DNA from 2 places in the Acetobacter sp. DsW_54 genome. Region 2 is predicted to be linked to the other one. Evidence: riboswitches for the same ligand, from Rfam matches in the RefSeq annotation. Region 2 holds a riboswitch; the other holds the start of a gene.

Region 1 (7,565 bases), on a different contig from region 2:
GCCAGTGTCTGCCAGTGGCCGGCGGCAAAGCGTTCTACCATGGTGTTCGGGCTTGCAAAATGGTTGGACAGGTCCTGCTGGCTGGACGTGAGAACATTGACGCACATGGCCCCTCCCTCATAAAAGGCAGAGCGCGCACGACTGTTGCGGTTCAGGCATACCAGCAATGTGGGGGGCGTGTCGGTCACGGAGCAAACGGCAGATGCAGTAAATCCGACCGGGTTATCCAGCGTTCCTGTAGTTACAATATTCACGGCCGCACCCAGTCTGGCCATGGCTTCACGATAGGCACTGGTCTCCGGAGCCAACATCTGCTGTCCTCATCACAACGGTTGATGGCTACGTGTTTGTGCATGAAACAAAGAGGAAAGCAATGATCGAGGACGTCCTTTCCGGCACGGCATGCGTGCGAACGGCCCGGCGGGGGCATCTGGGATGTATCATACTGGACAAGCCCAAACGGCTGAATGCCGTTGATCTGGAGATGGCAACCGGTATTGAACGCGCTCTGGCCGCATGGCGGGATGATCCATCCGTGCAGGTCGTGTTGCTGCAAAGCAGTGCTCCGCGCGCGTTCTGCGCAGGCGGAGACCTCAAGGCCATACGGGACGTGCTGCTGGCGGATGGCCCGGACCATGCGTTTGAGCTGATGGACCGTGTTTACCAGACCATGTTGCACATAGCGCAGTATGCCAAGCCTGTTGTGTCGTTCATGGATGGTATTGCCATGGGTGGCGGTGTGGGGCTGGGTGGTCATGCCCGTTACCGGGTTGTGACCGAACGCTCCATTGTAGCTATGCCTGAAACATCCATAGGGCTTGTGCCCGATGCGGGTGGGTCGTGGCTGTTGTCACGCGCCCCCGGTGGCGCTGGGTTGCGGCTTGCCCTGACCGGTGGGCGCATGAACGGGGTAGAGGCCGTGGCCATGGGCTTTGCGGACTATATGGTGCCATCGGATAGTCTGGATAATCTGCGCGGGTTACTGGCCCTGCGCCCGGTGGAGGATGTGTTTGGGCTTATTCGCCCGCTAGCCTTGCCCGCACAGGCTTGCACGCTGGAGGAATACGACCCCTCGGCCAGTCTGGAGCACATTGTGCGTGGGCTGGAATGTTCGGACCAGAATGTAGCGCAAACGGATTTGCAGGACATTTCACGCGCCTGCCCAACGTCCATTTTTGCGGCATGGTATGGCTGGCAACATGCCCGCAAGGCGTCCTCGTTGCAGGAGGCTTTTGCGATTGAAGGGCGGCTGGTCCGTTACATGCTGGGCCGTCCGGATTTTGTGGAAGGTGTGCGTGCGCGCCTGATCGACCGCGATAACGCCCCGCTCTGGCAGCCCTCAATGCTGGCTGCGGTGGATGTGGCAGCACTGGAAGCCGCGTTAACCAGTTAGGCAGGCAGCACAGCAGCCCTTACCCGGTCATGGCGTAGGGTAAGGGCCGTTGCTAATATTATTTAAAAAAGCGTGCTGTTTTGGAAAAATATGGGCTGTGGCAGCTTCAGGCTGCGGCGGGGGTATAAGGCCCAACAGGCAGGACCGGGCATTTGAACTGGGCTTCCAGAATTTCGGCTGCAGCCAGATACACGGCGGACAGGCCACATATCAGTCCTTCGTAACCCGCGATAACCGTAAGCCCCGGCTGGGCCAGCAGATCACCCAGCCCCAGCAATACAAACAGAATGACCAGCGTGCCAAAAATAACCTGATGCGCGCGTGTAGCCCGCAGTGTGCCCAAAAACAGGACAAAGGTGAACAACCCCCAGAGGAGCAGGTAACTGCCCACCAGAGCGGGTGAGCTTGCAGGCACAATGCCCGTGTGCGGCATGGCAATAAGGGCCACCAGGGTCAGCCAGAATGCCCCGTAGGAGATAAAGGCTGTCATGCCAAAGGTGTTGCCCGCGCCGTATTCCAGAATACCCGCAATAATTTGTGCAATGCCGCCAAAAAGCAGGCCCATGGCCAGAATGGCGGAGCCCATGGGTACAAACCCTGCATTGTGCAGGTTGAGCAGAATGGTGGTCATGCCAAACCCCATCAGGCCAAGCGGGGCCGGGTTGGCCCGCAGGGGGGTGTGGAGCGCAAGATCAGTTTGAGCCATGGTGTTTCTTCTTATGGAGATTAATGTAATGGCTCGGTTATAAGAGGTGTTGTTAGGTTAAGTTCCCATAAAAAATATATTAACAGCGTAAAAACTAATTTATTAAAACAAACTATAAAGTTCGTTGCTCTCTAAAATTTGTTTTTTACAGTATTGGGGATATTCCCCCAGCAGGTCCGTAGTAAAAAGCTAGCGCGCAGCCGGGTGGACAGAAACGGGAATGGCAGGTCGTGTCAGGTCTTCTGCCTGCTGGATGGGGCCGTGATCATGGAAAAAACCGGGCACGGAGAGAATGATATTGGCCGCCTGCTCCAGGCAGGACAGGGTTCGGTCACGGGTTAGGGATAGTCCGGCCTCCTGCGTTGGAATGGTACGAATGGCCATAGCCGCCTGTTTGAGTGCACTGGCTGTTTCTGCCGGGTTATGGCGCAGTTGGGCAAAGGCGTTAAACGCGTTTGTCAGAGCGGTTTGTGCCTGCGGGTCCAGCGTTGCGTGGGCCGCGTTCCATTTGAGCCGCACAATCAGCCTGCCAAGGGAGAGCGAAGCAAAAGCCGCATCCGTATAACCCTGCCGGTCCAGATTGGTGGTAATAAAGGAAAGGCGCATCATCAGGCGTGAGATTTTTTGCAGTTGCAGCCCTTCCCACGCCACCCATGGTTCGGTGCGGCCATAAGGGGTGCGCGCCAGTTTTTGAATACTGCGCGTCAGGGACGTTACCAGCCGTGCGGCATCCAGCCTGTGGTCGGCAGGCAGAATAACCCTGAAAACAATGGCCAGCAGGGCGCATGCTGCCACCATGCTCATCCAGTTGTTGGTCAGGGTCAGGTCGTCATACACAATCGGGTTATTGACCGAGAGCATCATGGTAAAAAACACGGCATACCCAAACGCGCCAATGCTGTAACGCGGGTGGAACTGCAACCACACGCCCGGCAGCAGGAACAGGCAGAGACTAAGCCAGAGTAGGGGGTAGCCATCTATGCGTGGCAAGGCCAGCGTGTGGCATAAAAACCCCATGGGTATGGCCAGAAAAGTGCCTGCCGCCATCATGGGGCTGGCCTTGGCCGCTGAGGGCGTGGTGGACAAAAGGCTGGATGCCGCAACGGTGTATATGATCAGCAGCGGGCCAGAACTCCAGTGTAGAACATACCACAACATGCCCGCCAGCAGGGCAATAAAGCTCCCGCGCACGCCGTTGCGCAGGGCTGTTGGCCATTCCAGATAAGGCTGGATGTTGGCCTGTGTGCGGTCGGGGCGCAGGCTGGTCAGGTCATGCAGGGCAAGGTCCATCTGCACCAGTGCGTCCCGCGTGTTGTCCAGTGCGGCCAGGGTGGTGGTGCTGGTGGTCTGGCGGGCAAGCTGTTCCAGTGTTTTCAGGGCGTCATGCAGGCAGGTGGAGAGCGGGGCGGGGTTTGTCAGCCAGTCGGGGTTTTCCGTCAGTTCCAGAATCCGGCCCAGTGTCTGGGCAACCAGCAGGTGTACGGCGCGGGTTTCTTCCACCCCGGCAGAAAAGGTCAACCAGTATGGGTGGTAGCTGACAATCAAACCCGTCAGGCGGCTTAAGCACAGGCGCAGGTTGCGCACGCGGTTTTGCATATCCGGGTCATCGGCTGCGGCAAATTCTATGGCGGGGGTCAGGCCGGTCATGTTGGCCAGCAGTTTGCTGCGGCTGTCATAAATCGGTTGGCTGAACCCACGAAAAGCCGCGTTGGTGCTCTGGGTTTTCTGTTCCTGTTTTTCCAGCGTGCTGGTTACAGTGGCATCAAGCGCTTCGGGCGTTGTGCGTTCACTCTCAGCTTTATGAAATGTTCTGGCGTGCAGAACAGTTTCCCGGAACGCCTGACCAAGCTTGTGCAGCACGGTGCTGGGTTTGCGCACGGATGTGACCATGAACACGCAGGCCGTAACCACAATGCCCGTTGCCACAACAGAAAGGCGGCTCATGGCGGACAGAAAAATGCCATCGGGGTTGGCAAACGCAGGGGCTGCAATAATTACAATCGTATAGCCGGTCAGCACCGCCGCATACGCACGAAAAAACCGCAAAAACGTGGCGACCATACAGGCAAGGCCGACAAAAACGGACAGAACCGCAAAGTAGAGAACGGGGGACTGCACAAAAACAGCCATAACCCCCACGCTGATCGCGGCCCCGATCAGGGTACCAATAAGACGCCACACACTTTTGGAAACCATGGCCCCAACCGTGGGGTTGGAGACAATCAGCACCGTTGTGGCCGCACTGAGAGGGGACTGGAGCTGAAAAACAAAGGCCAGAAAAAGCGCAATGCCAATGGAAAGGAACACACGCATGGTATAGCCCGCTGTGGCGGTAAAGCCGTTCCAGCGGGCATCATCGGCAAAAACTGCGGGAGCAAAACGCTGGTTGGCCCAGTGCATGAGCGAGCCGGGCAGTGTGAGCAGGTCAGAGCGTGTGGGCATGGTGCGCTTCGAGCAAGGAGGAGAGGGTCTGTGTCAGGCTATCGGCCTGAGCCGGAGGGAGCGAGTGCCGTATGGTCTGCTCGAGTTCGGCGGCAATCGTATGGAACAGCCTGCATTGTTCCCGCCCCGCATCTGTCAAAAACAGGCGTTTTGCGCGGCGGTCCTGCGCATCGGGTTTACGGGTGACCAGCTTTTGTTTTTCCAGCAGGTCAAGCACGCGCACCAGTGCAGAGCAGTCTATGTTCATGGTCTGGGCCAGGTCACGCTGGGTCGCCCCTTCAGGCAACATGCGCAGGTAGGCCATGGGCCGCATGACAGCAAGGGACATGCCATGCGGGCGCAAAGCCCGGTCCAGTTGCGTACGCCAGAGCGTTGCCAACCGCATGACCCGGAAGGTCAGCGCCATGCCGGGAAAATACGTTTCGTCCAGTGCTGGCATGTGGCGCTGCTCAGTCATGCGGTCCATTAACTTAGTGTCATTATAGTTGAGATAAAAAGTATATGGGCAAACTAGGCCAGCCTACTCTGTGGGTCAATCATGTTCCGCACTCTACGGCACAGGGTGGTCCTTAACGGCCTGTTCGTGCCGTGCAGCTATGCTTGGCCACAGCGCGACATGCCTTGAATCGGCAGGGTTTTTGTGCACATCATGCCCGCACTTGATGGTGCCCCTGACCGGGGGTGAAAAGGGAAGACCGGTGCAAGGCCGTCGCTGCCCCCGCAACTGTAAGTACCCATCATGTTCCGCCCCGGCCGTGTTCGGGGTTGCCACTGGTTCTTTCAGGACTCGGGAAGGCAGCGGAACAGCGCTTTGCGCCAGTTCATGGCTGGTGCAGGCAGGGTACAAGCCAGGAGACCTGCCATCACAAGTCTGTAAAGCCGTTCTTGTGGGAATGGTTGCGTTCTGGCGTTGTTTGCTGGCGGGGTGCCCGGCAGGCACGGATGCACCCGGTGGTGCGTTTTCTTTGCCATATGCGTGGCAGAGGGCTGGTTGTTACTGCCCCATGCCTGCCACAACCCCACGTTGTGGAAAAACGGCCTGTTGGAAAGACGCATGACCGCCGAACACTCTTTGCCTTCCTCTTCTGCTCATTCAGCACAGGCGGGGCCACCCGTGCTGCATGTCTGCGTTACGTGCAGGCGGGGCGGGCCTGCCATGGATTGCCCGCCGGGTGAACAACTGCTCGAGCGCCTGCAGGTTCTGCTGGATGCGGAGCATCTGGCTGGGGTAGTCCCTTCCGCCACGCTGCGCCCGGTGGCCTGTCTGGCAGCGTGTGACCGGGGGTGTACTGCGGCCATAGCCATGCCCGAGCGCTGGACATGGCTGCTGGGCCACCTTGGGCCAGAAAAGGCTGAGGATATTCTGGCTTATGCCCGCCTGTATGCGGCTTCGGCCAAAGGGACTGTTATGCCATCGCGCCGCCCTGCAACGCTGGCCGATATGGTGCTGGGGCGTGTGCCCGCAACGCTTTATAACGAACAGGAAGAACCATGACTGCTGCCAAGACACGTGTGCCCGTAACCATTATTACCGGTTTTCTGGGCGCTGGTAAAACCACCTTGCTGCGGCACCTGCTCAGCCGGGCGCAGGGGCACCGTATTGCCGTGGTGGTGAATGAATTCGGCTCGCTCGGTATTGATGGCGAAATCCTGCGTGGCTGCGGGGTGGAAGGTTGCCGCGAGGAAGACATTGTCGAACTGACCAATGGCTGCCTGTGCTGCACTGTCGCGGATGACTTCCTGCCCACCATGGAAGCCCTGCTGGACCGGGCCGACCCACCCGAACATGTGGTGATTGAAACATCAGGGTTGGCCCTGCCCAAGCCTCTGCTCAAGGCGTTTGGCTGGCCCACGGTGCGTAACCGCATGACGGTAGATGGCGTTGTGGCCGTAGTGGATGCCCCTGCCGTAGCCGCCGGGCGCTTTGCGGATGACCCGCAGGCCGTGGAAGCACAGCGGGCCGAAGACCCCTCGCTGGACCATGACAACCCGCTGGCCGAGGTGTTTGAAGACCAGATCAACGCTGCCGATCTGGTAGTGCTGAACAAGACCGACCTGCTGGATGCAGCCCAACTGGCAGCAGTGGAGCAGCATATTCGGGACCATGCTCCCCGCCCTGTGCAGATTGTGCGGGCAACGGAAGGCAAGGTAGACCCCGCCGTGCTGCTGGGCATTGGCGCTGCGGCCGAGAGCGACCTTGCCGCCCGCCCATCCCACCACGATGCGGAAGATGGCGAGCACGAACATGATGATTTTGAAAGTTTTGTGGTAGCCGTGCCAGAACAGCACAGTGTGGATGAGTTCCTGACCACCTTGCAAAACACGGCTCGCAGCTTTGACGTGCTGCGTATGAAAGGCTTTGCAAGCGTTGCAGGCAAACCCATGCGTCTGGCCGTGCAGGGGGTGGGCAGCCGCTTCCGGCATGAATTCGACCGTCCCCTCGGTGTTGGGGAGGACCGTACGGGCCGCATTGTGGTCATCGGCCAGAAAGGGTTGGACGCCACGGCCATTGCCACCGCTCTTGCGGGCCATCTGGCTGCGTAAGGGAGTTTACGGGCATGCACCTTCTGGTCCGCGAAAACCGGACACTGGATGAACAGAATACAGCCGAAGACCTGGGACTGCCCGGTGCGGATATTGTTGTTCTATCCTTTACAGAGAGCGATCTGCTGGGGTTGCGCCACGCGGCACAGCAGATGCGCGCGCAGGTGCATGCCCGCTTACCATCCGTTCAGGTGACAAGTCTGGCCCGCCTGCGGCACCCCATGTCGATCGACCTGTATGTGGAAAGTACCTTGCAGGGTGCCAGATGCGTGGTGGTGCGTCTGCTGGGTGGGCTGGATTACTGGCGTTACGGGGTGGAGGAGCTGGCTGCGTGGGCGCGCGAGCAGGCTGTGCCCGTCGTGTTTCTGCCCGGTCATACCGGGTGCGGTGGGTCTGGGCAGCCAGCAGGCGGTACGGTGGAAGATACCCGTCTGGCCGAACTGTCCTACGGTGTGCAGGCCGCCCAATGGCAACGCCTGA
Region 2 (7,565 bases):
CCGCAGAGCATCCAGCTGGGGAAGTAGGCCCCAGCCAGTGGAAAAGACGGGGCGCCCGCAACCTTACAGCCCGCCAGAGGCAGAAGCAGAACAGGTATGGCGCGCTGGAGGGGACGGTAGCGCATGGTTGTGGCATTAGGACGTGAACATGCTTTTACTGTCAAGAAAATGCAGTCATTATTGGTATTTATGTGCCATTTTTCGGATAAGATATAATTGTTAACATTACACTAACCCACACCAACACCGTAGAGGCAAAGTAATGACTCAGAATGTCATACAGCAGCGCGTGGAGCTTGCACGCAAGGGGGCCTACCCCAAGGTTATCGGCCGTATGGCATCCGGCTGGCTGGTGGTGGCCGATACGCAGCCGGTGGAAGGATACTGCATTTTGCTGGCAGATCCCGCCGTGCCCAGTGTGAATGACCTGCAAGGCCAGCAGAGGCTGGACTACCTGCAGGATGTTGTGCGGGTGGGGGATGCCTTGCTTGAGGTGACAGGGGCTGCGCGCATTAATTATGAAACATGGTGTAATCAGGCGCCATCGCTGCATACCCATATTGTGCCGCGTTATGTAACGGAACCGCAGGCCCAGCGATTACTGCCCTTATGCGTGGCGTATGATATTGCGCAGGCGCGGGAGTTCAATCTGGCAGAAGATGCAGCATTCATGCAAAAAATGCGCAATGTTTTGGGGATTGGTCCCGTAAAGGAGAACACCGTGTCTGGCGGATTGACATTATATGGCATTAAAAACTGCGATACCGTGCGCAAAGCCCGCAACTGGCTGGAAGAGCATGACGTTGCGTATATCTTCCATGACTACAAACTGGCCGGTGTTACCGCGCAACAGCTGGAAGCATGGGCCGCACAGGTAGGGTGGGAAAAACTGCTGAACAAAGCCGGCACAACGTTTAGAAAACTGCCTGATGCCGATAAAGCTGATTTGACCGAAAAGCGGGCCATAGCCCTTATGGTCGCCCATCCAACACTGATCAAACGCCCGGTGCTTGAAACGCCGCAGGGTTTGCAGGTGGGCTTTAAGCCGGAGCTTTACGCTGCGGCATTGGGTAAAAACTAAACAGGTAAAAGCAGGCTGTTGCCCGGCTCGTTATAAGCCGGGCAACAGGGCAATTTTTATTCCTGCTCAGGAGCGGAGGCGGAGTTGAGCTGGATGTAACGCTCAACGCCAATCTGCTTGATCAGGTCGAACTGACGATCAATGAAGTCTTCATGTTCTTCTTCATTGGACAGGATCTTCAGCAGCAGGTCGCGCGATACGAAGTCACGCACGCTTTCGCAGTACGCAATGCCTTCGCGCAGGTCGCTCATGGCCTTTTCTTCCAGCTTCATGTCGCATTCAAGGATTTCCTTGACGTCCTGACCGATCAGAATCGTGTTCAGGCGCTGCACGTTGGGCAGGCCGCCCAGATACAGAATGCGTTCGATCAGCCAGTCAGCGTGACGCATTTCCTCAATGGATTCTTCGTATTCTTTTTTGCCCAGCAGGGTCACGCCCCAGTGGCGCAGGGTGCGGGCATGCAGAAAATACTGGTTGATGGCGGTCAGCTCGTTGGTGAGCTGGATGTTCAGGTGTTCAATAACTTTAGGGTCTTTGACCATGGTGGCTTACTCTCGATTACAAAAGGAACTGAAGCGGACCATAATATAAAACGCAACCACTCGCAAACAAAAAAATGTTCAAAATCAAGTGCTTTTGGAAAAATAATTATCACTTGCAACAAACTTACTTCTAAATGCGAGCGATATGCATGTATTGCCGTTGTTTTTATTTATTCGCAAGTGCGAGCGGGAGGGATTCCCGTATTTCATTAGAGTAATTCGCATCTGGCACAGCATTCGCGGGGCGCTTTATTCGGCTGAGTTCGTGGAGTGTTGCAAAATCATAGTGTGTGTTCAGCAGCCCCAGATCATAGGCAAGGGAGGCTGTGTACCCGCTCAGCAGCACCCGCCAGTCCAGCCGGTAACGGGTGCGGGCATTGGCACGGGCCAGAATTTCGGTCGTGCAGTTGTCCATAAGCGTATTGTACCACCGTGGGGTGGTGGTCAGTTTGTGTATTTCCGTCAGGTAGTTTTTGAAAACGGCTTCCCGGGTCTGGGCAGAAAGTTCCAACCGGTAAAGATACACACGTTCCTTGCGTATATCCGTGCGCACACCAATCAGGTCGCGTTCATCGGCGGTAACGTAGGTCAGTTCATAATGATGGAAAAAACCGGCGATGGTGGAATAGGAAAACTTTTTCTGGCGGCGTGTTTCAATGGAAACGGCAAGGTGCCGGCCATCATCAAACCCGAAGGACAGGAACACATGGGCAATGCTGTCCCCCGCCCAGTAAGACGTTATCAGGTCTATGGTGGCAAGGTGGTCCAGATCAAAGTCCGCGTTGTAATAGTGAGGGGTATAATCGGTTTCGGTTTTATAGGTAAAATCGCGGATATTGCGCACATGGACTGTGCGACCATCCTGTATGGCATCGGCCAGCACGGCATATTCCCCAGCCCATTCGCGGTTATTGCTGGGGAGGTTGGTGCAGAACCATATGGCAAAGCACGCACAAAGCCCGCACAGGGCTGCAATGCGGCGTATGGGCTGGCGGATACAGGAGGTTGCCACAAACAGCAGCCCGCACAGGCCAGTTGCCCCAAGGCGTAGCAGGTCGGGCTCAAGCGTGGAATAGTAAAGGGCCGCACAGGCATAGACTGCAAAAAGCAGGGTTATTGCGGTCAGTTTCCAGTGTCTTGTGTGGCGGCTGCGGTGTTTGCGCATGATCATGGCTTTGCCCATGTGGCGGGGATGACATAATCCCCACCAATACGCATGATGTTGGTGTGGTTCATATCCCCCTTAACGTGCAGGTCGGGTATGGTGGCTGCTAACTGTTGCAGTAGAATACGGCGTACTTCGGCAATGGTGATCGGGTTGGCCTGTGTGGAGTGGCCCGAATTGCGCACAACCAGTTCGCTCTGCACCCGTGGGTCATGCGCACTGGCGTAAGCCACCACACCATCATCCGCATTTTCCAGCGCCCCGTTGCCCAGCACGGGAATAATGGAGTGGCTCTGCACATCCGGCACAACAGGAACAGTCGCCAGCGCCTGTATGAACGCACTGCGGGGGGACATGCCATAAACACTGCCAAAACGGCTGGGGCTCATGTCCACCTTGAGCGCACCGGTGTTGCCCTCAAGGACCTGCTGGGTCACTTCCGTAATGGCTGCGGGAAAAGTGACCATCCGCCCTATAAGGTGCGCAATGGAAAAGTCGGCCAGATAACTGCCATGTTGTGGAGTGGAGATAAACACAACACTTTTGACTTCAGGCATGGGGGTAGGGAAAAGGGCCTGTTCCAGAAACTGCCGTACATTGGGTGAAAGGTGGAGGCTGGAGAGCGCGCGGTGGGTCAGCCCGTTCCACAGGGCATCATGCGGGTCAATGGCCAGCATTTTTGCCAAAAGACCGCCCTGGCTGTGCCCGATCAGAGTAATCTGCCCTAGTGCCGGGTCTGCCTGCGTACCACCAAGGTCATGGATGGTGCGGTTCAGGGCATCGCGGAGTTGCAGGGCGGAGTAGGGGATAGGGTTGCCCGTGGCGTAGGAGAAAAACCAGAACTCATAATGTGCGCGTATCTGTGGGTCTTCCAGCAGGTCATTGACCATATCCGCCCAGCGTCCGGGGCTGGAGGCCGTGCCATGCACCAGCACAACGGGCATATGGCCATACTGGTGCGGTTCTATGGCAATAAGCTGGGCACGTTTGTTAAAGAGATTGCCATCCAGAAAACCCTTATATTCCACGGACCAGTCAACCGCGTTGCTCAGGCTGATCGCGCGGGAAGCGGTCTGGTCATATTGTAGGGGAATAACACCGTCTGTGGTTGGCAGGCTGCTTGTTGTGTCAATGGTTGCCAGTGTCAGGCGCGCATCAATATGGTTTGTAAAAATCTGCTCGCGTGGGTTGGGGATTTCCAGCAGCAGGTTAACGGGAATACGCAGCTTGTCGGTAATGGAGAAGGAAATCTGGCTGTTTTCTGGTGGGTGGGGTACTGCTGCCAGAGGCACCCCCAGCCCCGCCCTGCGATAGATATTTTTTATCCCCCGCACCGAAAGGCGCGCTGTGGGGCGGAAGTCGGTCAGCGTATAGCCGTACCATTCCTTCTGCGCGGGGGTGGTGGATAGGTCCAGCGTGCCAAAGGGTAGCATCCAGCGTTGTGGTGCCACCTCCACAGGGTTACCCAGAGCTTCGGTCAGGCCAAACATGTAAAGATCACACGCCTGGCGGAAATGTACGTCATACGGGTTGGGTTTTGCGTTATCCGGCCCGTTGGGGTTCAGGTAGGCATAGGCGTACAGGGCTGCCGCCATAAAGGCCGCACGGTCCGTGTTCTGGCGACCCAGCAGGTAGTTCAGCTCCGCAAGGGCAAAAAGCTGGTCCTGCAGGTCGGGGGTGTAAAACTGCGCCTGTGTGCTGGCGCGCAGGATGGCCAGTGCCTGTTCGGGATTTTTCTTCCATATGGCCAACAGGTTCTGGCGCTCAAGCACAATACGGGTGGTGTTGCTCAGCTTCTGTCCGCTCAATGTGCTCTGGCTGCGTTCCTTGTAGCTGTCTGTCAGGCTCAGGCGCTGCACGGTAATGGGGGCCGCACAGCCTGAAACGGCCAGACAGACCGCGACCCACGAAAAACGGGAACACAGAGCGCTGGATAAAGTGCTGGAAAAAGCGGGCATCCGATTCTCGGTTTTAAATCGCGGTAAAATAATGCCTGATGGTGTAGGGTGTCTGCGGCATGCTGGCAAATCCTGTACAGTCATGGCCCAGTGCGGGAAAGGTTTGTGGGTTGAAGCTGCTTTGCTGTGCGTCTGCACTACCCGGTGTTGTGCGCAAGGGTGTGCTGCCTGATGGGGCTGAACAGGTTGCACATGGTTATACCCCCCAGACAGCCGCAGCTTATCTACCGTCCGTGAGCCAGTTAACGGTATTCTATGCCCCGGATGTGGCCGTGCCGGATGGGCAAGGGCAGGTCCTGCGGCCACAGGATGCCCTGCGGGACAGGGATTACGGAACATGGGCGGGCACAGGCCTGCAAGCTCTGGACCCTGTGCAGCAGCATGCCTTTTTAACCGATGCGACTTTTGCCCCACCAGCAGGGGAAAGCTTTGCCGCGTTTTACCACAGAACGGCCCTTTGGCTGGACGATATAAGCCAGACCCTGCCCGCAGCCGTTGTGCTGGCGCGGCCTGCTGTGGTGCGCAACCTGCTGTTGCGGGTTTTGTATCAGGGGGAAGGGGCTGTGGGTCTGGCACACGCTGCACGGGTGGATGTACCCCCCCTGAGTTACAGCTTGATCAGCTGCCATGCGGGTCAGTGGCGTTTGGGTCTGCTGGGAGTGCCGGCGGAAGGGGCGTGAGCCTGTTTTTTTGCTCGCGGCAAAGCGCGCATGCCGCTATAGCCTGCCCCTGTTAGTCGAAGGTTCCGCGCGAGCGGATGAAAAGGGAACACCGTAAGCTTCGCCAGAAGTCAGTCGGAGACTGTACCCGCAACTGTAGGCAGTAGCTTACACCCGTTGCCCCGGAAGGGGCGGCCACTGGTGCATAACCGGGAAGGCAGGGTGTGTCGCGTATCTGCAAGTCAGGAGACCTGCCTTCGTCTTGCAAACCATGTCACCGGGCGGGACTGACCGGGGGCTGAGATGTCTGATGTCACGCTATTTACTGCCGGGTTCTTACCCGCATGCTTCCTCCTGCTCCGCGCATATTGCGGGGGGAGTGGGGAGCCTGCACCCTTTGCTGCGGCATCTGCTGCGCGTTGCGCCGAACAGGGCGGAGGTTCTGGCCCTGTTCAGCGAGCCCCCTCAACTGGCCGAAGAGGCTGCCTTGCAACAGGCCGGAGGGCAGATGCTGGGGATGTTTATGCCAGAGCAGCCCTTACCTTACCGTGCCAGAGCCTTGCAGCTTGAGACCCTCTTCCGCGGCATGCTGGAGCACGCACTAAGTCTGGCCATAAAGGCCCGTTGTGCCCCCGAGCAGGAGGGAGAGGAAAAGGCCGAAAACCCCGCAGCCCATGCCATGCTCGTGGCCTATGTTGCGGCCCAGCACGTTGTGGGCGCACGCCACATGGCTATGGAGTTATATAACCGCAGATAGCGTTAGAGTGATCACAGGTATTTTTTTGCCTGTTGGCTTGGACTTTTTGTGGCTTTTGTTCTTTTTTAGCACCCAGCACGCACCACCCTATGGGCTGAACCGGCCATAGGGTGGTGCGTGTTGCTCAATGCACTGTGCAGGACCTGGCCATGCCCCATGCTTTTTTGCCTTTACTGACCTTTGCCGCCGCGTGGGGTGTTCTGGTGCTCACACCGGGGACAGAAACGGCCCTTGTTATCCGTCTGGGCATGAATGTGAGCCGCAAGGCGGCGCTTGGGGCTGCGCTGGGCACCGGCACAGGGCTGGCCATATGGGGGGCAGGCACAGCGTTTGGCGTGAGTGCTTTGGTTGCGGCCTCTCCCAAATTGTATCTGGCGCTGGAATGGGCCGGGGCGCTTTATCTGGCTTATCTGGGGGTTCGCCTGCTTATGCCTTCTGCCGGGGCGCATGATCAGGCGCGGGCAGATGCTCAGGCACGGTCTGTTGGCGGTATGGGGGCTGGCTACCAGCGTGGGCTGTTGACCACATGCCTTAACCCACTTGTTGGTGTGTTCGACCTGACCGCCTTTGCCCAGTTTATTCCCGCAGGTGTGCACCGGGTCAGCTATTCCCTTCTGCTGGCGGGGGTGCAGGTGGTTATGGCTGTGGCATGGTATGCGGTTCTGGCCTGTCTGGCGTTTTCGCTCGGTCGTGTTCTATCTAGCCCCAGAGTTGTGCGTGCGCTGGATGTGCTTACGGGGGTAGTGTTCCTCTTTTTTGCATTCAGGCTGGTCATGAGCGGTATTCCATCCTGAAGGATGGAGGCCAGAAAAGTCAGGCGTTCTGCCAAGGTGCTGTTATGCTGCGTGCCATAAGGCGGGCGGAGTATGGTCAGCCCCTTGGGTAGTGGGAATGCGGCATGAGCAAAGCGCCAAGGCTTATCCAGTCCATAGAGCGGTCCGCAGCTATTCTGGAAATTATAGCCCAGCAGGGCGGTGGTGCACGTTTGCAGCAGATTGCCAGTATTTCGGGCATAGGCAAAACAACGGTGCACAATATTCTGCAAACGCTGGACCATTTGGGATACGTCCAGCGCAGGGCAGGGGATATGCGTTACCATCTGGGCGGACGCATACTCAACCTCGCCCGTATTGCGGGGGATGATAACAGCGTGCGGGCCCGCCTGCGCCCTGTGCTGGAAGCCGTTGCCCATAAAAGTGGCGGCACGGCATGGCTGGCCGTGCCTAGCGGGGATCAGGCAGCGTATCTGGATATTGTCGATCCCAATGGGCTTTGTGCTGCTTGGCCCAGCGTGCCAGTGCGGGAAAATCTGGAAGGTTCAGCCGTTGGGTGGGTATTCTTGGCCTGTGTGCCCGGTCTGGGCAAGCGGGTAATGGCAACCCGTGCCAATGCGCTGGATGCAG

Evidence for each region. A riboswitch is a leader RNA that binds a small molecule or an ion and turns the genes downstream of it on or off. The one in region 2 is predicted to bind cobalamin.
Region 1: linked by a shared signal. The riboswitch ahead of HK20_RS06095 (DUF1636 domain-containing protein) and the one ahead of HK20_RS06395 (hypothetical protein) in region 2 are both predicted to bind cobalamin.

Annotation. Positions count from the first base shown of each region.
Region 1 covers NZ_JOPD01000011.1:18,664-26,228, reverse strand. Annotated here, with positions in the region: gene HK20_RS06120 (flavin reductase) at 1-311, opposite strand, end outside; gene HK20_RS06115 (enoyl-CoA hydratase/isomerase family protein) at 374-1,393, shown strand; gene HK20_RS06110 (acetate uptake transporter) at 1,500-2,099, opposite strand; gene HK20_RS06105 (FUSC family protein) at 2,289-4,499, opposite strand; gene HK20_RS06100 (MarR family transcriptional regulator) at 4,525-5,007, opposite strand; cobalamin riboswitch at 5,188-5,421, shown strand; gene HK20_RS06095 (DUF1636 domain-containing protein) at 5,596-6,036, shown strand; gene cobW (cobalamin biosynthesis protein CobW) at 6,033-7,085, shown strand; gene cobN (cobaltochelatase subunit CobN) at 7,100-7,565, shown strand, end outside.
Region 2 covers NZ_JOPD01000012.1:2,185-9,749, reverse strand. Annotated here, with positions in the region: gene HK20_RS06425 (YtcA family lipoprotein) at 1-125, opposite strand, end outside; partial or broken gene HK20_RS13340 (HIT family protein) at 263-706, shown strand; gene HK20_RS13070 (ArsC family reductase) at 722-1,081, shown strand; gene bfr (bacterioferritin) at 1,138-1,623, opposite strand; gene HK20_RS06410 (DUF4105 domain-containing protein) at 1,790-2,788, opposite strand; gene HK20_RS06405 (triacylglycerol lipase) at 2,791-4,746, opposite strand; gene HK20_RS06400 (histidine phosphatase family protein) at 4,857-5,426, shown strand; cobalamin riboswitch at 5,470-5,679, shown strand; gene HK20_RS06395 (hypothetical protein) at 5,716-6,162, shown strand; gene HK20_RS06390 (LysE family translocator) at 6,312-6,956, shown strand; gene HK20_RS06385 (IclR family transcriptional regulator) at 7,061-7,565, shown strand, end outside.